DNA from 3 places in the Catenulispora yoronensis genome. Region 2 is predicted to be linked to each of the others. Evidence: riboswitches for the same ligand, from Rfam matches in the RefSeq annotation. Region 2 holds a riboswitch; each other region holds the start of a gene.
What was found. Region 2 has a riboswitch for cobalamin ahead of ABD481_RS28095 (VWA domain-containing protein). Riboswitches for the same ligand answer to the same signal wherever they lie in the genome.
Positions count from the first base shown of each region.

Region 1: another riboswitch for cobalamin. It lies ahead of ABD481_RS32850 (CbtB domain-containing protein); the one in region 2 lies ahead of ABD481_RS28095 (VWA domain-containing protein).
Region 3: another riboswitch for cobalamin. It lies ahead of cobN (cobaltochelatase subunit CobN); the one in region 2 lies ahead of ABD481_RS28095 (VWA domain-containing protein).

Region 1 covers NZ_BAAAQN010000050.1:52,839-59,144, reverse strand. Annotated here, with positions in the region: gene ABD481_RS32870 (RpiB/LacA/LacB family sugar-phosphate isomerase) at 1-230, opposite strand, end outside; gene ABD481_RS32865 (RidA family protein) at 367-792, shown strand; gene ABD481_RS32860 ((2Fe-2S)-binding protein) at 794-1,534, opposite strand; gene ABD481_RS32855 (CbtA family protein) at 1,545-2,435, opposite strand; gene ABD481_RS32850 (CbtB domain-containing protein) at 2,457-2,681, opposite strand; cobalamin riboswitch at 2,726-2,886, opposite strand; gene ABD481_RS32845 (MFS transporter) at 2,996-4,534, shown strand; gene ABD481_RS32840 (RNA polymerase subunit sigma-70) at 4,531-5,547, shown strand; gene ABD481_RS32835 (hemerythrin domain-containing protein) at 5,548-6,186, opposite strand.
Region 2 covers NZ_BAAAQN010000039.1:72,416-78,721, forward strand. Annotated here, with positions in the region: gene ABD481_RS28085 (hypothetical protein) at 1-8, shown strand, start outside; gene cobO (cob(I)yrinic acid a,c-diamide adenosyltransferase) at 91-711, opposite strand; gene ABD481_RS28095 (VWA domain-containing protein) at 711-3,008, opposite strand; cobalamin riboswitch at 3,095-3,268, opposite strand; gene ABD481_RS28100 (sulfite oxidase-like oxidoreductase) at 3,841-4,485, opposite strand; gene ABD481_RS28105 ((2Fe-2S)-binding protein) at 4,619-4,981, shown strand; gene bfr (bacterioferritin) at 5,070-5,549, shown strand; gene ABD481_RS28115 (DUF6086 family protein) at 5,631-5,981, opposite strand; gene ABD481_RS28120 (hypothetical protein) at 6,245-6,306, opposite strand, start outside.
Region 3 covers NZ_BAAAQN010000007.1:36,901-43,206, reverse strand. Annotated here, with positions in the region: gene ABD481_RS08070 (COG4280 domain-containing protein) at 1-492, opposite strand, end outside; gene ABD481_RS08065 (cobalamin biosynthesis protein) at 632-1,576, shown strand; adenosylcobalamin (AdoCbl) riboswitch at 1,623-1,760, shown strand; gene cobN (cobaltochelatase subunit CobN) at 1,782-5,585, shown strand; gene erm (23S ribosomal RNA methyltransferase Erm) at 5,798-6,306, shown strand, end outside.

The sequences.
Region 1 (6,306 bases), on a different contig from region 2:
TTGTTCGCCGCGATCGACGCCCCGGCACCGGTCCAGCAAGCCACGATCGCCTGATCCGCGTGGCCCTCCGCGACAGCCCGCGCCGCCGCTTCCGAACACCAGGCCCAGTCCGCGCGCTGCTCCGGGTCCAGCGCGCCGAACAGCTCCACCGTGTGGCCGCGGGCTTCGAGCTCCGGCCCGATCTGCGCCGCCACCCCGGCCACCTCGTCCGCCGACACCGCGATCCGCATCGTTCCGCTCCTCGCTCCGCGCCTGTTCCGGGTCCATCGCATTCCTGGCTCCATTGCACCACGCGGCGCCGCTCCGGGCCCGAACGCGCGGGCTTCGATCCCGGTTCCTGTCAGTGACCCATGGCAGCATACGATCATGGACCTCACCAAGATCGCGCTTCTGCGCCCCGCCGGGCTGGTCGCCAGCCCCGCCTTCAGCCACGTCGCCGTCGTCCCGCCCGGCGCCGCCACCGTCTACGTCGGCGGCCAGAACGGCGTCGACGCGGACGGCAAGCTGGTCTCCGACGACGTCGCCGACCAGTCGGCCCGGGCCCTGGACAACGCGGCGGCGGCGCTGGCCGCGGTCGGCGCGACGCTCGCCGACGTCGTGCAGTGGACCGTACTCTTCGTCGACGGCGTGGACCTCCAGACCGCCTACGGCGCCATCGGCCCACGCCTCGGCGCGGCGGCGGCGCAGGCCGGGAACCCGCCGCTGGTGACGGGCGCGCGGGTGGCGGCACTCGGGGTGCCCGGCGCCCTGATCGAGGTGAGCGCGGTCGCGGCGCTGCTGCCCGCGGAATAGCTCACCGAAGCGCGCAGTCCCCGCACAGCGCACCGCGCTGATTCGGCGCGGCCCGGTAGATCAGGCAGCAGTTCCGACGTCGGAAGCTCCCGTCCGCCGCGTACCCCACGCTGCCTGCCAGCTCCGCGCGCGCCAGGAGAACCCCCAGCTCGGCCGTCGCCCGATCCCTCAGTGCCGGCCGTGCCGCCGCCAGCGCCTTGCCGGCGCCGACCAGTGCCGACGCGACGTTCCCTCGCAAGATGTGCCGGTTGACGCCGAACGACGCCATCAGCGTCTCCAACTCCGTGACCACGCCGTCGGTGATCCGGCCGTCGGGCCGGCCGTCGGTGATCCGGCCGTCGGGACGGCCCTCGACCACGGCCTCGTTGATCGACAACGGAAAAGTACTCGCCAAGCCGGGCTGCCATCGCAGGTCCCCGGCCCGCACCGATCCCCGCCACCCGTACAGCACACCCAGTCCGAACAGCGGCGACATCACCCGCGCGACCAGCCCCAAATGCGCCACGGAAGCCGCGACTCGCAGCTCGACCTTCTCAATGTCCTGTCCGCTGCCGGCCGCCAGGTATCCGCGCACGCCCGCGACCCGCTCCGCCATCGCCCCCGGCTCCTCGACCAGCTCGGCGAAGGGACGCCACGGCGCCTCGCACGACTCCGAGCCGGCGTGGAACGCGGCGCCGAAGTACGGCCCCAGCGCTGCGAGCTCCTCACTCACCAGCGCCAGGGCCGGAACTCCGTTCGTCACCCGGCAATCCTCACACCGCCGCGGGCATCGCGCCCGCATTCCCGGCGGCCTCGGCGTTGCCCGGCGTCCCGGTCGCGGGCTGCATCGCCGGGCGGAGCACCCGTTCGGCCATCGGCCCGAAGGCCAGGCCGAGGGTGCCCCACAGCAGCGCCTGCGCCAGGATCGAGTAGAGCCGGAACGAGAACAGCACGTCGGCCGGGAAGCCCGGGTAGACGATCGCGCCCTTGCCGTCGGTCAGCGGCAGCGGCGTCTCGCTCGCGTGGTGCCCGAACTCGCGGACGTTCGCCGACAGTTCTCCGAGCGAGGGCAGGACCGCCATCACGATGCCGATCGCCGCCGCGAAGCCGACAGCGGCCAGCACCGTCGCGTTCCAGTTCCCGAACCGGGCCGCGAGTCGGCGACCGGCCCACACCGCCGCGAACAGGAACGCCAGCGAACAGGCCACCATCGCCAAATAGAGCAGCCCCCGGGCGCGGATGGTGTCCGGATGCCCGATCGCCGGCGGGTTGGCCGGGTACTTCAGGAACGGCACGAGGTAGAACCCGGCGAACCCGGCCCCCGCCACCAGCAGCGCCAGCGGTTTGGGCTGGATCCGGCCGACCCGGCCCAGGCACAGCAGATAGGCGACCGCGAACAGTCCGCCCATCGCCGCCCCGAAGCCGATCATCCCGACCCCGATACCGATATCGGCCTGCACGGTACGGCTGAACAGGTCCGGATCGGCAGCGTCCGCCGGCAACCCGGCGGCCTGGTTCAGCGCGGCCTGCGCCGCGTCCCGGCCGCTCTCGTAGGCGATCGCCTTGTCGATGACCGACTCGGCGAACACCCGCGCGAACAGGAACGCGAGCAGACCGGCGAGCGCGCCGGCCAGCAGGCCGCGCGCGATGATGCGCTTTTCCATCAGAGCACTGACCCTCGCGGCTCAGTGGCAGGGGAAGCCGAGCAGGTGGCGGGCATCGTGCACGAACTCGTGCAGATGCATGTCCCCGCCGAAGACGGAGAACGCGCCCTGGTCCACGCCGATGAAGTAGTACGCCAGCAGCGCGAACAGCATCGTGCCGCCGATCCACAGCCGCGCCGTGGCCGCGGAGACCACCAGCGGCGTCGGAACCGAGACCGGGGAGGCCGGGGCAGGGGAAACAGGCATGGTGCTCATAGAGAGCCCTCCTTCGGGATCTTGCGTCCCTGTTCGATGGAGCGGGTCGACCGGGGAGGGTCTGACTCACCCGCCCGCTTCGACTGCCCGACGAAGCAGGGGGCTCACAGTGGCGCGACCGTGCCGGAATTGCACCGGCTTCCTGTCCCAGTACCTTGCTTGGGCAGCGTAGGGCCGCGCACGCACCGCGTCAAAGAGATGTCGATCACCGGGTCGGCCGCGCGCGACGATTTTCGGCTCCGCCGCCGGTACATATCCGCGGGTGCTTCGCCGGGAAGCCCCGAGCGGAGACCGGAGGTCCGGGAGTGAGCAGGGAAAAAACGAGTGCGGCGGAGGCCGCGGGTTCGGCGGACACCGCCACCCCGCGCATGACCGCGCCCCAGCGCTGGACCCTCGCCCTGGCCTCGGTGGCCTCGCTGATGGTGGTCCTGGACATGCTGGTCGTCACCACGGCGCTGAACAAGATCCGCCTCGACCTCGGCGCGTCGATGGCCGAGTTGGAGTGGACGATCACCGCGTTCACACTGAGCTTCGCGGTGCTGCTGATGCCGGCCTCCGCCCTCGGCGACCGCCTGGGCCGCCGCCGGATGTTCCTCACCGGCATCGCGATCTTCACCGTCGCCTCGGCGGCCTGCGCGCTCGCCCCGGACACCGGGCTGCTGATCGGGGCCCGCGCCGTCCAGGGCGTCGGCTCGGCGCTGATCATGCCGCACGCGATGGTGCTGCTCAGCGTGGCCTTCCCGGGCCGCCAGCGGGCCAAGGCGCTGGGGACGTTCAGCAGCGTGACGGGCCTGGGCACGGTCGGCGGACCGGTGGTCGGCGGCGCGATCACCCAGGGGCTCGACTGGCACTGGATCTTCTGGGTGAACGTGCCGATCGGGCTGCTGCTGATGCCGCTGGCGCGCGCCAAAACGGCGGAGAGCACCGGCCCGGCGCGGCGGCTGGACGTCGCAGGCCTCGTCCTCGTCACTGGCGCCGCGTTCGGCCTGGTCTGGGGCCTGGTGCGGGGCAACGCCGTCGGCTGGGCCGGCGCGGAGACGGTCGGCACGCTGGCGGCGGGCGGCGTCCTGGCGGTCGCCTTCGTCGTCTGGGAGCTGCGGGTCGACGCGCCGATGCTGCCGATGCGGTTCTTCCGCGTCCCGGCGTTCTCCGGCGGCAACGCGGCCGGGTTCCTGATGTACGCCACGACGGTCGGCGTCACGTTCCTGCTCACGCAGTATCTCCAGGTCGGCCTCGGCTACGACCCGCTGGCCACCGGTCTGCGCCTGATCCCGTGGACGCTGACGCTGACGCTCATCGCCCCGATCACCGGCGCCCTGGTCCCGCGGGTCGGCGAGCGGCCGCTGCTGGTCGGCGGGCTCACGCTGCTCGCGGTCGCGATGGGCTGGATCGCGCTGATCGCCGGCCCGGACCGGGGCTACGCGGTGCTGGTCGCGCCGCTGGTGCTCGGCGGCTGCGGCTTGTCGTTCGCAATGCCCGCCGCGCAGAACGCGGTGCTCGGCGCGGTGCCGCCGGCGGCGGTCGGGGCGGCGAGCGGCGTGTTCAACACCTTGCGCCAGCTGGGGAGCACGTTCGGCGTCGCGATCCTGGCGGCGGTCTTCGCGGCGAACGGCGGCTACGGCTCGGCGAAGGCGTTCGGCGACGGCTTCGACGCGGCGATGAAGGTCGCGGCGGCGCTGGCGTTGGGGGCGGCGGTCGCGGGATGGTGGACGCCGAGCCGGCGTTCACGGGCGGCGGCGGCGACTTCGGGCTCTGACAATCCGGCCTCTGACAACCCGGCCTCTGACAACCCGGCCGCCGCCACGGCCCCGCCCCGATCGGAGACCCCGGTGGGATCACGATGACCAGCACGGGCAACGCGGCGAGCGCGGTGGTGATGAGCACGATGGCGGCAAACACAGTGGCGACGAGCGAGGAGTTCGCGGTCCGGACCGACCCGCTGCGCGGCGAGCTCCTGGCGCACTGCTACCGGATGCTCGGCTCGGTCCACGACGCCGAGGACCAGTTGCAGGAGACGCTGCTGCGGGCCTGGCGCGCCTACGACCAGTACGACCCGCGGCGCGCGGCCCTGCGGACCTGGCTCTACCGCATCGCCACCAACACCTGCCTGACGGCGCTGGAGCAGCGCAGCCGCCGTCCGCTGCCCTCCGGTCTCGGCGCGCCCGGCGACGACCCCGACGCCCCGATGGTTCGCGGCGAGGAAGTGCCCTGGCTCCAGCCGATCCCGGACGCTCTGCTGGGCGATCCGGCCGGGGTGGCGTCGTCGCGGCACACGCTCCGGCTGGCGTTCCTGGCCGCGTTGCAGCTCCTGCCGGCGCGGCAGCGGGCGGTGCTGATCCTGCGCGACGTGCTGGACTGGCCCGCCGCCGAAGTCGGCAAGGCGCTGGAGATGACCACCACCGCCGTCCACAGTGCCCTGCGACGCGCGCGGGCCCGCCTCGCGACGGCCGGGCTCGGCGAGGACCAGGTCGGCGAACCGCACAGTCCCGACGAGCGCGCGCTGGTCGAGCGGTACGTCGCGGCGTTCGAGAGCGCGGACCTGGTGGCGTTGGAGAAGCTGCTGACCGACGACGTGCTGCTGGAGATGCCGCCGATGCTCGGCTGGTACGTCGGCCGCGAGCACTACGTGCGCTTCATCGCCCGCCTCTTCACGCTCCGGGGGGCGGTGTGGCGGATGGTTCCGGTGGCCGCGAACGGCCATCCGGCGGTGGCCGCGTACGTCCGCGCGCCCGACGGGGACGGCTTCGTGCTGAACACGGTGCAGGTCTTCGAGATCAGCGACGGCCGGATCAGCCGGAACACAGCGTTCCGCGACGCGGAAGTTTTCGCGGTGTTCCGGCTGCCGGAGCGGATCTGATCAGGCCCAGGGGTGCCGGGCCTGGTACCGCCCCTCCCACAGCAGCCGGTTGAGCACCTTCACCGGGGCCGGCAGCGCGTTGAAGAGGGCGGTGCGCTGGTCCGGACGCGCACCGTCGAGCATCCACGGCACGTAGGCGGCGGCGCCGGACAGCTTCTGCTTGCGGGCCATGGCCTTGCTGAAGTCGGCCCAGTCCTTGGGCTCCAGCACCCGCTGGATCAGCGGGAGCGCCGCCTCCTCCTCGTGGCGCATGTGGCCGCGGAGCCCGACGTCCAGGCCGGCGACGATCTCCGGCAGCGCGACGGACCGCTGCGCCATCGCGACGTCGACCGCTTCCAGCAGCCCGTCCAGCCGGCCGTGCTCGGCGGCCATCGCGGCCAGGATCTCCGCGGCGTCGGCCGCGTCGGCGCGGCCGGCCGAGGCGGCGGTGACGCGCGGCCACAGCGTCTCGTCCTCGACGGAGTGGTGGACGTGCAGCTGGCGCTTGAAGTTGGCCCATCCGGCCTGGACGCCGATGCTGTCCGCGCGGTCGGCCTGGGCCGCCTGGCGGAGCCGGTCCAGGTCGCGACGGAACGCGTCGTGGGTCAGGTACATCATGGTGAAGTCGATGCGCCCGGTCGCGGGCTCGGTCGTGGTCATGGCTGGACTCCCCGAGTGGGTGTGGCCCTGGGTGCGGACCTCCATTTTACTACGAGACTCATACTACATGAAGTTCTGATTGTCAGAGAGTCGTAGCAATAGGCGGAGGGGAGCCCGCCC
Region 2 (6,306 bases):
GGGGCTGAGAGTTCGGGTTCGAGGCGTTCGGTTTCGCGGAGTTCGGGTTCGAGGCGTTCGCGGCGGCCGGAATGCCGTGCGGAGCGCCGCTCACCACTCGATACCCTTCTGGCCCTTCTGGGCCGCGTCCATCGGATGCTTCACCTTGGTCATCTCCGTGACCAGGTCGGCGGCCTCGAGCAGCTGCGGGGCGGCGTCGCGGCCGGTGATGACGACGTGCTGGGTCCCGGGCCGGTCGGCCAGGGTCTTCACGACCTCGTCGACGTCGACCCAGCCCCACTTCATCGGGTAGGTGAACTCGTCGAGGATGTAGAGGCGGTAGGTCTCGGCCGCCAGGTCCTGCTTGATGCGCTCCCAGCCGGCGCGGGCGTTGTCGGCCTGGAGCTCCGGGTCGGAGTGCAGGTCCCGCTGGATCCAGGACCAGCCCTCGCCCATCTTGTGCCAGTCGACCGGGCCGCCCTGGCCGGTGGCGCGGTGCAGGTCGCCGAGCGCCTTCAGCGCGTTCTCCTCGCCGATGCGCCACTTCGCCGACTTCACGAACTGGAACACCCCGACCGGCCAGCCCTGGTTCCAGCCGCGCAGCGCCAGCCCGAAGGCGGCTGTCGACTTTCCTTTGCCGGGACCGGTGTGCACGATCGTCAGCGGCCGGTTGCGGCGCTGGCGGGTGGTGAGGCCGTCGTCGGGGATGTGAGCGGGTTGGCCCTGAGGCATCAGGCAGCCCTCCGGTCGGGTCGGGGACGGTTGGTCCGGACAGCGGCGGTGAGGGTGGCGGCGGCGAGATCGGCAAGCTGGAGGCCGGCGGCCCCGAGATCGCCGGCGAGGCGGGCGGCCAGGCCGAGACGGACCGGGCCGGATTCGCAGTCCACGACGATGGCGGTGCCGTCGACGGCGGCGATAGTGGCGGCGAGGTGGACGGCGGCGCGGCGGGAGTCGGCGAGAGAGGCCTGGGTGCGGGAGGCCTGGGTGCGCGAGACCTGGGTGCGGGAAGCCGACGACTTCGGAGCGGCTTTCGCAGGGCCCGAAGACCGCGACGGCTCGGTCGCCCGGCCGTCGGTCACCACGACCACCAGCGGCCGCCGCTGCGGATCCCGCATGCGCTCGACCCGCAGGACGTCGGCGGCCTGGAGGAGTCCGGCCGCCAGCGGCGTGCGGCCGCCGGTGGGAAGCGTGGTGAGCCGGGCGGCGCCGGCCTCGACCGACCAGGTCGGCGGCAGCGCGACCTCGGCGTCGCGGCCGCGGAAGGTCACGAGGCCGACTTTGTCACGGCGCTGATACGCGTCGAGCAGCAGCGAGAGGATCGCGCCCTTGACGGCGGACATGCGCTGACGAGCGGCCATGGAGCCGGAGGCGTCGACGACGAAGAGGACCAGGTTGCCCTCGCGGCCTTCGCGGAGCGGCTCCCGCAGATCCGTCGACCGCAGACGCAGCGCGCCTTCGGTACGGCCGCGCGAGACCTGTTCGGGCGCGGCGGCCCGGACAGTCGCGACGAGGTGGAGACCGTGAGTCCCCGGACGGGCGCCGATCGCGCGCCCGGTGCTGGTGCGCGCGCGGGAACGGCGGCCCTCGGCCCCGCCGCCCACGCCCTCGACCTGGAACAGCCGGGCCTTGAACGGCTCGCCGGGTGTCGCAGAGCCCTGTTCGCGCTGGGCGCCGCCGCGAGCGGATCGGTCGTCGGACTCGGTGTCGCGGTCCCGATCGCGGTCCTGGTCCCGACCGGCTTTCGGCTCCAGTCGGCCGTTGGCCTCCTGGTCGCGATCCGCCTCGCCGACCAGTTCGGGCTCGGGCGCCACGCCTGATCCGCCGGGTGGTTCGGGCCGGGCGTCGGCGTTCGCCGACGTGTTGGGGTCCGACCGGTCGTGGTCAGCGCCGGCGTCGGGGCCGTCGGGGCCTCCGGAACCGGGGCCCGAGCCGCCCGGACCCGGATCAGGGTCCTCATCCCCGTCCTGCATCGCCTCGTCGAGCTGGTTCTCGTCCAGTCCGGGCGCGTCGAACGGATGCCGCCGCCGGCGGTGCGGGAGCGCCAGCGTGGCCGCCCGGCGCACGTCCTCGGCGATCACGACGGTCCGGCCCGCCCAGGCGGCGAGCGCCGTCGCCGCGCGGGCCGTGACGAGGTCCGCGCGCATGCCGTCGACCTCGAAGGCCGCGCAGATGCGGGTGATGCGGAGCAGTTCGGCGTCCGGCAGCGTCACGGAGGGCAGGAGCGCGCGGGCGGCGGCGATGCGGGCGGCGGTGTCCTTGTCGGCGGCTTCCCAGGCGGCGGCGAAGGCCTCGGGGTCGGCTTCGTAGGCGAGGCGGCGACGGACGACTTCGGCGCGTTCGGCCGGGTCGCGGCTGGCGCGGACCTCGACGGTCAGTCCGAAGCGGTCCAGGAGCTGGGGGCGCAGTTCGCCCTCTTCGGGGTTCATCGTGCCGACGAGCAGGAAGCGGGCGGAGTGCCGCACGGAGACGCCTTCGCGCTCGACATGCGCGACGCCCATGGCGGCGGCGTCCAGGAGGAGGTCGACGAGGTGGTCGTGCAGGAGGTTGACCTCGTCGACGTAGAGCAGGCCGCGGTGCGCGGCGGCGAGCAGGCCGGGCTCGTAGGCGGCGACGCCGGAGGCCAGCACCTTCTCCAGGTCCAGGGAGCCGACCAGCCGGTCCTCGGTGGCGCCGACCGGCAGCTCGACGAGGCGCGCGGGGCGGGAGTCGGCGACGGCGAGGCTGCTGGCGCGGTTCGGACCGTCGGAGTGCGGCCCGTCGGGGTGCGAACTGACGGAGCGGGAACTGTCGGAGTGCGGTCCGTCGGGACATTCGGCGTCCGGGACCCGCGGGTCGCAGGAGAAGCGGCAGCCCGGAACGACGTCGAGCGCGGGGAGCACAGCGGCCAGCGCCCGCACGATCGTGGACTTGGCGGTGCCCTTCTCGCCGCGGACCAGGACGCCGCCGACGGCCGGCGAGACGGCGTTGAGCAGGAGGGCCAACCGCAGGTCGTCGAGTCCGACCACGGCGGCGAAGGGGTACGGCGGCACGCCGAATCAGCTCCTCACGGGTGTCCACGCCCGACAGGTCCAATAGCACAGACACGCCGCGGGGGCGGCGTGCCGGAGGCGGTCGGAGTCTCCTGACTCTCAGATCGCAGCACCTTTTCCTGCCTTCCCAGAACTTCGCGGTTCCAGTGGCTGGGGCTGCCGTTCGGCGCGGCCGTGAGGCGTTGCCGGGCGGCATCCTCGTGGGGAGGTGCTCCCTGATCACAGTGGCGGGACCGTTCCGGATTCGCACCGGGATTCCTGCCGACCGTCCTGCGTGCAGCATCCCGCAGCGATCAACGGGCGTCAAACCGCCGGGCCTGAGGAGGACCGTGGGGTGCCGGGGGCAGGTGCGGCGCCAGGGGTGGCGCTGAGGCGTGGTGGAGTGGCGCCCGGTGGCGGTATGGGCTGATGTGTCGGTCAATGGGAGGGTGAGCAAGCGACGGCGCGGGGCGCCGGTTTTGGGCGAGTACGAGTTGGAAGGCGGGGCTTTCGGTCCGGCCGGGAGGGCCGAGCGGAGTGACCGACGTGACACTCGTGGCGGGTGGAGTGGAGCGGCGGCGCGTGGTGCGGATGTGATGAATGTGACGAATACAACGGGACTGGCGAACGTACCGAACGTACCGAACGTGACGAACGTCGGCAGCGGACGCACCCTGAGCCGGCCCGGGTCGCTGTGGAAGGCCGTATTGCGGCGGATCCGTACTAGGTGAGTTCGGCTCCGAGGTCGCCCTTTTTACGAGACAGAGTGTCTTGCAGCGACACATGGTGTCTTTATTAGAGACAGAGCGTCTCACAAAGTCGCACCTACTCAGGCGAGCTTTTAGAGGCGGACTTACAGCGGCGGGCCGTCGCCCGGATCCTCTTGATACGAGTAGCGCTGCTCCCGCCACGGGTCGCCGATGTTGTGGTAGCCGCGCTCCTCCCAGAAGCCGCGGCGGTCCTCGGTGAGGTACTCGATCCCGCGGACCCACTTCGGGCCCTTCCAGGCGTAGAGGTGGGGGACGATCAGGCGCAGCGGGAAGCCGTGCTCCGGGGTGAGGGGTTCGCCGGCGTGGTGCGTCGCGAACAGGGTCTTCTCGTGGAGGAGGTCCTCCATGCGGAGGTTGGCGCTGTAGCCGTACTCGGCCCAGACGGTGACGTGGGTGACGTCGGGCGCGGGCGGGGCCAGGTCGAGGATGGTCTGGGCGGCCACGCCGCGCCACGGGGCGTCGAACATCGTGAACTTGGTGACGCAGTGGAAGTCGGCCACGACGTCGACGGCGGGCAGGGCCGTGAACTCCTCGTGGAACCAGATCGCCTCCTCGCCGTCGGCGGTGGCGCCGGTGACGCGGAAGTCCCAGGTGGCGGGCTTGAAGCGGGGAACAGGGCCGTAGTGCAGGACCGGCCACTCGCCGCGCTGCATGCGCTGGCCGGGCGGGAGCCGGTCCGCCGTCCGCGCGTCGGCTTCGATGTCCACCCCTGATCCCGGCTGCCCCATGGGTCCATCGTCCCAGATGTGGCGGACCGCACGTGCGCCGGGGACTTGGCGGTGGGGCTTTTGTAGCTTAGGCTCGCCTAAGTCATCATTGATCAGGTGCGTCCGCACCGATTGATAAGCCCCGGAGCCTCGCTTGTACGCCTGCATATGCCACGCGGTGACCACCGCCGAGATCGACGCAGCGGTCGCGCTGGGTGCGAAGTCCGTCAAGCAGGTCCGCAAGGCCACCGGGGCCGGCTCCGCCTGCGGGACCTGCGTGAAGCGCCTGAGCTGCCTGCTGGCCGCCGCCCGCGTCGCGGACTCGGCGCCGGCGGAGGGCATGCCGGCGGCGGAGCTGCTGCCGGCCGAGGCGCCGCTGCGCGCGCCGATCGAGACGTCGGTCATGGCGTCGGGCATGGCGTCGGTATCGGCGTCAGCGCCGGTCACCGCCTCGGCCACCGCACCGGTCACCGCGCACGCCCCGCACTGCCCGGCCGCGCTGCCCGCCCTGGGCTGAATCCGCACGTCAACCGTTAGCTCCTTCGGCGCAATCCGCCACCGCGGCGTTACCCTCCGCCCAAACGACTCTGGCAGGATCTGGCGGCATGCAGGGTGACAAGGACATCATCGCGTTCCTGAACGAGCAGCTCACCGCCGAACTGACGGCCATCAATCAGTACTGGCTGCACTACAAGCTCCAGGAGAACCGCGGCTGGAAGAAGCTCGCGGAGTACACCCGCCACGAGTCCATCGACGAGATGAAGCACGCCGACAAGCTGGCCGAGCGCATCATCTTCCTCGAAGGCCTGCCGAACTTCCAGAAGCTGCTGCCGCTGGAGATCGGGCAGAGCGTCACCGAGATGTTCCAGGCCGACATGAAGGTCGAGCTCGCGGCCGTGGACCGGCTGCGACGCGGCATCGCGCTGATGCGGGAACGCGGCGACGTCACCTCCGCGAACCTCTTCGAGGAGATCCTCGCCGACGAGGAACACCACATCGACTACCTGGAGACCCAGCTGGACCTCATCGGCCAGCTCGGCGAGCCGCTGTACATCGCGCAGCTGGTGGAGCAGCCGGAGTCGTAGCCACGAAGACATCCGCCGCGCGGTCCCGTCCGAGCTCACTGAGCCGGGGACCGCGCGGTTTTGCGTTGGAGTACGGCCGAATCAGCGGCTCATCGACCTCGACAGCTCGCTGCCGGCGGCCACGAGTCGGGAATCCCAGGTCGGATCCGCCACGCCGGTACGGTCGGCCAACGCGATGATCGTCGCCAAGAAGCCGTCGCTCAGGGCGGCCAACACGGGGTGACGGCTCCGAGCCCGCCAGAGCAGGAGGGCATCGGCAAAGGCTCGAAGTTCCGCGGGCGCGATCCGGGCTTCGTCCGATTCCATCGGGCCGATGCCGGAAGGCTGGGCGACGATGTCCTCGAACGCGGCGACCTGGCGCAGGAAAAGCTGCGACACGCCCTGCGCAGGGTTCCAGACCGTCTCGTCGCCCACGACGTAGTACTGACTCACCCCGGCACCCTAAGTGTCAGATACGCGAACGAGAACAGGTGGTACGCCTCGCAAGCGCCGCACCACCGCACCACCGCAGCACACCGCGCAGCGCACCACATCACCACAGCACCACCACCGCAGCCCACATGCAGCGCGCCACCCCGCAGCCACCGCCCCACCCCACCCCACCCACAGCAACGCCCGGCCGCACCAACGGCCGGGCGTCACATATCAGTACTCGAACAATCAGGCCCGCAGGCCCTCAGACCCGCAGACCGACCCTACTTCGCAGCCCTCGCCCGCGTCGCCGGCTTCTTGCCGTCGTCATCGTCGTCGTCATCGT
Region 3 (6,306 bases), on a different contig from region 2:
GGCGACGGCCGCCAGCGCCGCGAGCGGGATGTCGTGCTGGTTGGCGCCGAACGTGAGGGCGATGAAGGCCACCTCCAGACCCTCCAGGGTCACGCCCTTGAAGGAGAGGGTGAAGGCGTACCAGTCGTCGACGAGCGGCTTCTTGGTCGCCGTGGCCTGCTCCGCCGCGGCGATCTGGCGGCGGTAGGCGGCGGCTTCGTCGCGCAGGTCCTTGTAGCCGGAGGCCCGCAGGATCGCCTTGCGGATCCACTGGAGGCCGAAGGTCAGCAGCAGGCCGCCGACCACGAGGCGCAGGGCTTTGAGGGGGAGGACGGTCAGCGCCGGGCCCAGGGCCGCCACCACGACGGCGAGCAGGAGCAGGCCCGCCGCGACGCCTTGCAGGGCGGGCCGCCAGCCTCGGGTGATACCGACGGCGAGCACGATGGTGAGGGCCTCCACGGCTTCGACCGCGCAGGCCAGGAAGACCGACAGCAGCAGGAAGGCTGTTCCCACGGGGTCAATGTAGCTTGTCGGGTCCGTTGACAACGTCAATCCGGTCGGGTCGATTCGGTCGGGTCGATCCGGTCACGGCGCGTCACGTCAATCCGGCGACGGCGCGCCGTAGGCAGCGCGGCGTCGCTAAGTTGTGCGCATGCGATCTTCTTCCCGTGCTGTGGGCCTGGCGCTCGGCTTCGCGGCCGACTGGTATTTCGCCGATCCGCGCCGGGGGCACCCGGTGGCGGGGTTCGGCCGGGCCGCGTCGGCGTTGCGAAAGACGATGTATGCCGATTCGCGCGGTGCGGGGGTCGGGTACGCGGGCGCGTTGGTGGCGGGCGCTGCTGCCGTGGGGGGCGTCGCGGAGCGGATGGGGCGCGGGCGGCCGGTGACACAGGCCGCGTTGACCGCGCTGGCGACGTGGACGGTGCTCGGGGGGACGTCGTTGCGGCGGGAGGCGACGGCGATCGGGTCGTTGCTCAGCGCGGGTGACGTGGAGGCGGCGCGCGAGCGGCTGCCTCATTTGTGCGGGCGGGATCCGAGCAAGCTGGACACCGACGAGATCGCGCGGGCGGTCGTCGAGTCCGTGGCGGAGAACACGTCCGACGCCGTGGTGGCGCCGTTGTTGTGGGGTGCGGTGGCGGGGATTCCCGGGCTGCTGGCGTATCGGGCGGCGAACACGCTCGACGCGATGGTCGGGTACCGGAACGAGAAGTATCTGAACTTCGGATGGGCCGCCGCGCGGTTGGATGATGTGCTCAACTACCTTCCGGCCAGGTTCACGGGCGCGGCCACGGTGGTCAGTGCGCCGGCGATCCTCGGGAGCCCTCGGCGGACTCTCAAGGTGCTGCTTCGCGACGGCGGTCGACACCCGAGTCCCAACGCCGGTCGATGCGAGGCGTCCGCCGCCGGCGCGCTGGGGCTGCGGCTCGGCGGGACCAACAAGTACGGGGACGTGGTCGAGGACCGGCCCGTGATGGGGACGGGGCGGGCGCCGCGGGTGGCCGACATTCATCGGGCCACGGCGTTGTCCGGGGTGGTGGGGGTCGTGTCGGCGGGGGTCGCGGTGCGGGTGGCTTGGGCACTGGGGCGGAAGGGGTAGTAGGCAGTAGGCGGGTACTGGCGGATAGAGGCACCCGCCCCGATCTGTCACACTGTCCCCGGACGTCAGAACCAGGAAGCCCGTGCGAATCGGGCACTGTCCCGCAACTGTGACCGCCTCTTCAGGCGGAAGTCAGGAACTGCCTGCCGTCCGTCATCATCGGCCCGAGGCGGAGCGCGGACTCCGCGAGAGGAAGTGCCGCCGCATGCCTGCGCGCGTTCTGCTGCTGTCCACCGCCGACACCGAGCTGCTGGCCGCCCACGCCTCCGGCGCGGCCTATCGCACCGCCAACCCGGCGCGCCTGGACGCCGAGTCGTTGGCGCCGCTGCTCGCCGACGCCGACGTCGTCGTGCTGCGCCTGCTCGGCGGGCATCGGCTGTGGCAATGGCTCGTCGACGCTGTTGCCGCCAGCGGCGTTCCGGCCGTCGTGCTCGGCGGCGAAGCCGTGCCGGACGCGGAGCTGATGGCGCTGTCGACCGTGCCGGGCGGCGTCGCGGCTGAGACGTTGAACTACCTCACTGCCGGAGGCCCGGGGAACCTCGGCCAGCTGGCCGCCTTCCTCGCCGACACCGTGCTCGGTGGCGGGGAGGGATTCGAGGCGCCGGCGGCGATGCCGGAGTTCGGGGTGCACGGCGCTCCCGCCGCGCCCGATGATCGCCGTCCCACGGTGGGCATCATCTTCTACCGAGCCCACGAGCTCTCGGGCAACACCGCCTTCATCGACACCCTTACCGCAGCTCTCGAAACCCGGGGCGCGGCGGCGCTGCCCATCTACTGCAACTCTCTACGCGGTCTCTCGGACCCCACTGCTCAGGGCCTCGTAGACCTGCTCGCCCCCTGTGACGCCCTCATCGTCACCGTCCTCGCGGCGGGCGGCACCACGGCGGCGGACGCCAGCGCCGGGGGCTCGGAAGAGAGTTGGGACGTCGGCGCCCTCGCGAGCCTGGACATCCCCATCATCCAAGGACTCTGTCTCACCACCTCTCGCGAGGCGTGGCAGGACTCTGACGCCGCGCTGACGCCGATGGACGCCGCGATGCAGGTCGCGATCCCCGAGTTCGACGGCCGCTTGATCTCCGTCCCCTTCTCCTTCAAGGAGCAGGGCGAAGCGGGTATCCCCATCTATGTCGCGGACGAAGAACGCGCCCAGCGTCTGGCCGGCATCGCGTATCGCCACGCCGCTCTCCGCGCGATCCCCAACGCCGAGAAGAAGCTCGCGCTGGTCTTGTCGTCCTACCCGACCAAGCATGCGCGGATCGGCAACGCGGTCGGTCTCGACACCCCCGCCTCGGCCGTCCGCCTCCTCGCGGCGCTGCGCGAGGCCGGCTACGCCGTCGGCGACTTCCCGGAGGACGGCGACGAGCTCATCCACCGCCTGATCGCCGCCGGCGGCCACGACGTGGAGTGGCTCACCGAGGACCAGCTCGCGGCGGCTCCGGCCCGGGTCCCGCTGCGCGAGTACGAGTCCTGGTTCGCGGCGCTCCCGGCCGACCTTCGGGAGGGCGTCCGGCGGCACTGGGGCGAGCCGCCCGGCTCGCTCTACGTCGACGGCGAGACCGGCGACGTCGTCCTGGCCTCGCTCCAGTTCGGCAACATCCTGCTGATGATCCAGCCGCCGCGCGGCTTCGGCGAGAACCCGATCGCGATCTACCACGACCCGGACCTGCCGCCGAGCCACCACTACCTCGCCGCCTATCGCTGGCTGGAACAGTCCTTCGGTGCGGACGCCGTCGTGCACCTCGGCAAGCACGGCACGCTGGAGTGGCTCCCCGGCAAGGGCCTGGGCCTGTCGCGCTCCTGCGCTCCGGACGCGGTCCTCGGCGAGCTGCCGCTGATCTACCCGTTCATCGTCAACGACCCCGGCGAGGGCACCCAGGCCAAGCGCCGGGCCCACGCCACGATCATCGACCACCTGATGCCGCCGATGGCCCGCGCCGACACCTACGGCGAGCTGGCGAAGCTGGAGCAGCTGCTCGACGAGTACGCGACCGTCGCCGCGCTGGACCCGGACAAGACCCCGGCGGTGCGGGCGCAGATCTGGACCCTGATCCGCGCCGCGCAGCTGCACCACGACCTGGCCGCGTTCCTGCACGGCGACGTCGACCGCCAGCCCGCCGACGACGACTTCGACGAGTTCGTGCTGCACCTCGACGGCTACCTGTGCGAGATCAAGGACGTCCAGATCCGCGACGGGCTCCACATCCTGGGCCGGGCGCCGGAGGGGGAGGAGCTGGTCGCCGACGTCCTCGCGGTGCTGCGGGCGAAGCAGGTGTTCGGCGGCGTGACCGGGGCGGTGCCGGGGCTGCGGCAGGCGCTGGCGGCGTTCGTGGGGCTGGACGAGCAGGTGCTGCTGGCCGAGCCGGGCGCGATGGTGAAGAGTCCTGAGTTGCTCGGCGAGCTCGCGGCCGCGGCCGGTTCGCAGGACCCGGCGGAGGCCGAGGTCGCGGGCGTGGCCCCGGGCCTGGCGACAGCCCCGCTGCCGGCTCCGGCCCCAGTCCCGGCGACAGTCCCGGCCTCAGCCTCAGCCCCGGCCCGCACGGCCTCGGACGTCGTCGACCTGCTCGAAACCCTCGCCCGCCGCCTCATCGAGCGCCTGGCCGCCGGCGGCTGGCAGCCGGAGCAGGCCGAGCCGGTCTGCACCGCGGTTCTCGGCACCGCCGACGCCGGCGTCGTCAGTGTCCTGACCTTCGCGGCGACCGAGCTGGTTCCCCGCCTGGCTCGCACCACCGACGAGATCACCAACCTCCTGCGCGCCCTCGACGGCCGCTACATCCCGGCCGGCCCCTCCGGCGCCCCGACCCGCGGCCTGGTCGGCGTGCTGCCCACCGGCCGCAACTTCTACTCGGTCGACCCGAAGGCCATCCCCTCCCGGAACGCCTGGGACGTCGGCCAGGCCCTGGCCGAGTCGCTGCTCGCCCGCCACCTGGCCGACACCGGCGAGTACCCGCGCTCCGTCGGCCTGACCGTCTGGGGCACGTCGGCGATGCGGACCCAGGGCGACGACATCGCCGAGGTGCTGCACTTGCTGGGCTGCCGTCCGGTGTGGGACGAGGCCTCACGGCGGGTCACAGGGTTCGAAGTCGTCCCGGTCGCCGAGCTCGGCCGTCCGCGCATCGATGTGACGGTCCGCATCTCAGGGTTCTTCCGCGATGCGTTCCCGCACGTCATCGCGCTCATCGACGACGCCGTCCAGGCGGTGGCCGAACTCGATGAGCCGCCGGCCGACAACTTCGTCCGGGCCCACGCCGAAGCCGACACCGCCGCGCACGGTGACCGCCGCCGGGCCACCACGCGCGTCTTCGGCTCGAAGCCCGGCGCTTACGGCGCCGGGCTGCTGCCGCTGATCGACGCCCGCGACTGGCGCACCGACGCCGACCTCGCCGAGGTCTACGCGGTCTGGGGCGGCTATGCCTACGGACGCGGGCTGGACGGCCGCGAGGCGCGCGGCGACATGGAGAACGCGTTCCGCCGCATCCAGGTCGCCGCGAAGAACCAGGACAACCGCGAGCACGACATCGTCGACTCCGACGACTATTTCCAGTACCACGGCGGCATGGTCGCGATGGTGCGCGCGCTCACGGGCGCGTCTCCGGCGGCGTATGTCGGCGACTCGGCGGTGCCGGAGGCGGTGCGGACCAGGACGCTCGCCGAGGAGACGCACCGGGTGTTCCGGGCCCGGGTGGTGAACCCGCGGTGGGTGGCGGCGATGCAGCGGCACGGCTACAAGGGCGCGTTCGAGCTGGCCGCGACCGTCGACTACCTGTTCGGCTACGACGCCACCGCCGGCGTGGTGGACGACTGGATGTACGAGCAGCTGGCGCAGACGTACGTGTTCGACGAGACGAACCGTGAGTTCATGCAGCGCTCGAATCCGTGGGCGCTGCGCGGGATTTCGGAGCGGCTGCTGGAAGCCGCCGAGCGCGGTCTGTGGGCCGAGCCGGAGGCGGAGACGCTGGACGGGCTGCGTCAGGTGTTCCTGGAGCTGGAAGGGGACCTCGAAGGCGAGTAGGAGCGGCGCCGAAAATAGCGCGAGATCGCCGGCCCGCGATGTTAGTGTCCCTGCTCATGTCTTGCTTCTTCTGCTCGATCATTCGGCCCCGCGCCTGACGGCGGGGTCCTGGTCGATCGCTTGATCCGCGAATCCCGCCGCACTTTCGGGTCCTCACCGGTGCGGCCGCTCTGGGCTGCCCGGCTCGATTGCGAGCTCTCGCGGAGTAAGACATGCACCACAGGCACCACCAAGACCTGCACGACCAGAACACGAACTCCCATTCCCGCTCCCAGTCCCACCCGGTCGGCGGACGCCACGAACTCGGGCAGAACTTCCTCATCGACCGCACGCTCATCGCGGCCGTCCAACGACTGGTCGCCGACGAGACCGCCGGCCCGATCGTCGAACTCGGGGCCGGGGACGGCGCGCTGACCGGGCCGCTGGCCCGCCTGGGGCGCCCGGTCACGGCGCTGGAGATCGATCCGCGGCGGGTGCGGCGCCTGCGGGACCGGTTCGGCGCCGAGGTCGCGGTCGTGCAGGCCGACGTCCTGCGCCACCGTTTCCCGGCCACGCCGCACACCGTCGTCGGGAACGTGCCTTTCCACCTCACCACCGCCATCATCAGGAAACTGATGGCAGAGCGCGGCTGGACCGATGGCGTGCTGATCGTGCAGTGGGAGGTCGCACGGCGCCGGGCCGGGGTCGGCGGGGCCAGCCTGCTGACCGCCTCCTGGTGGCC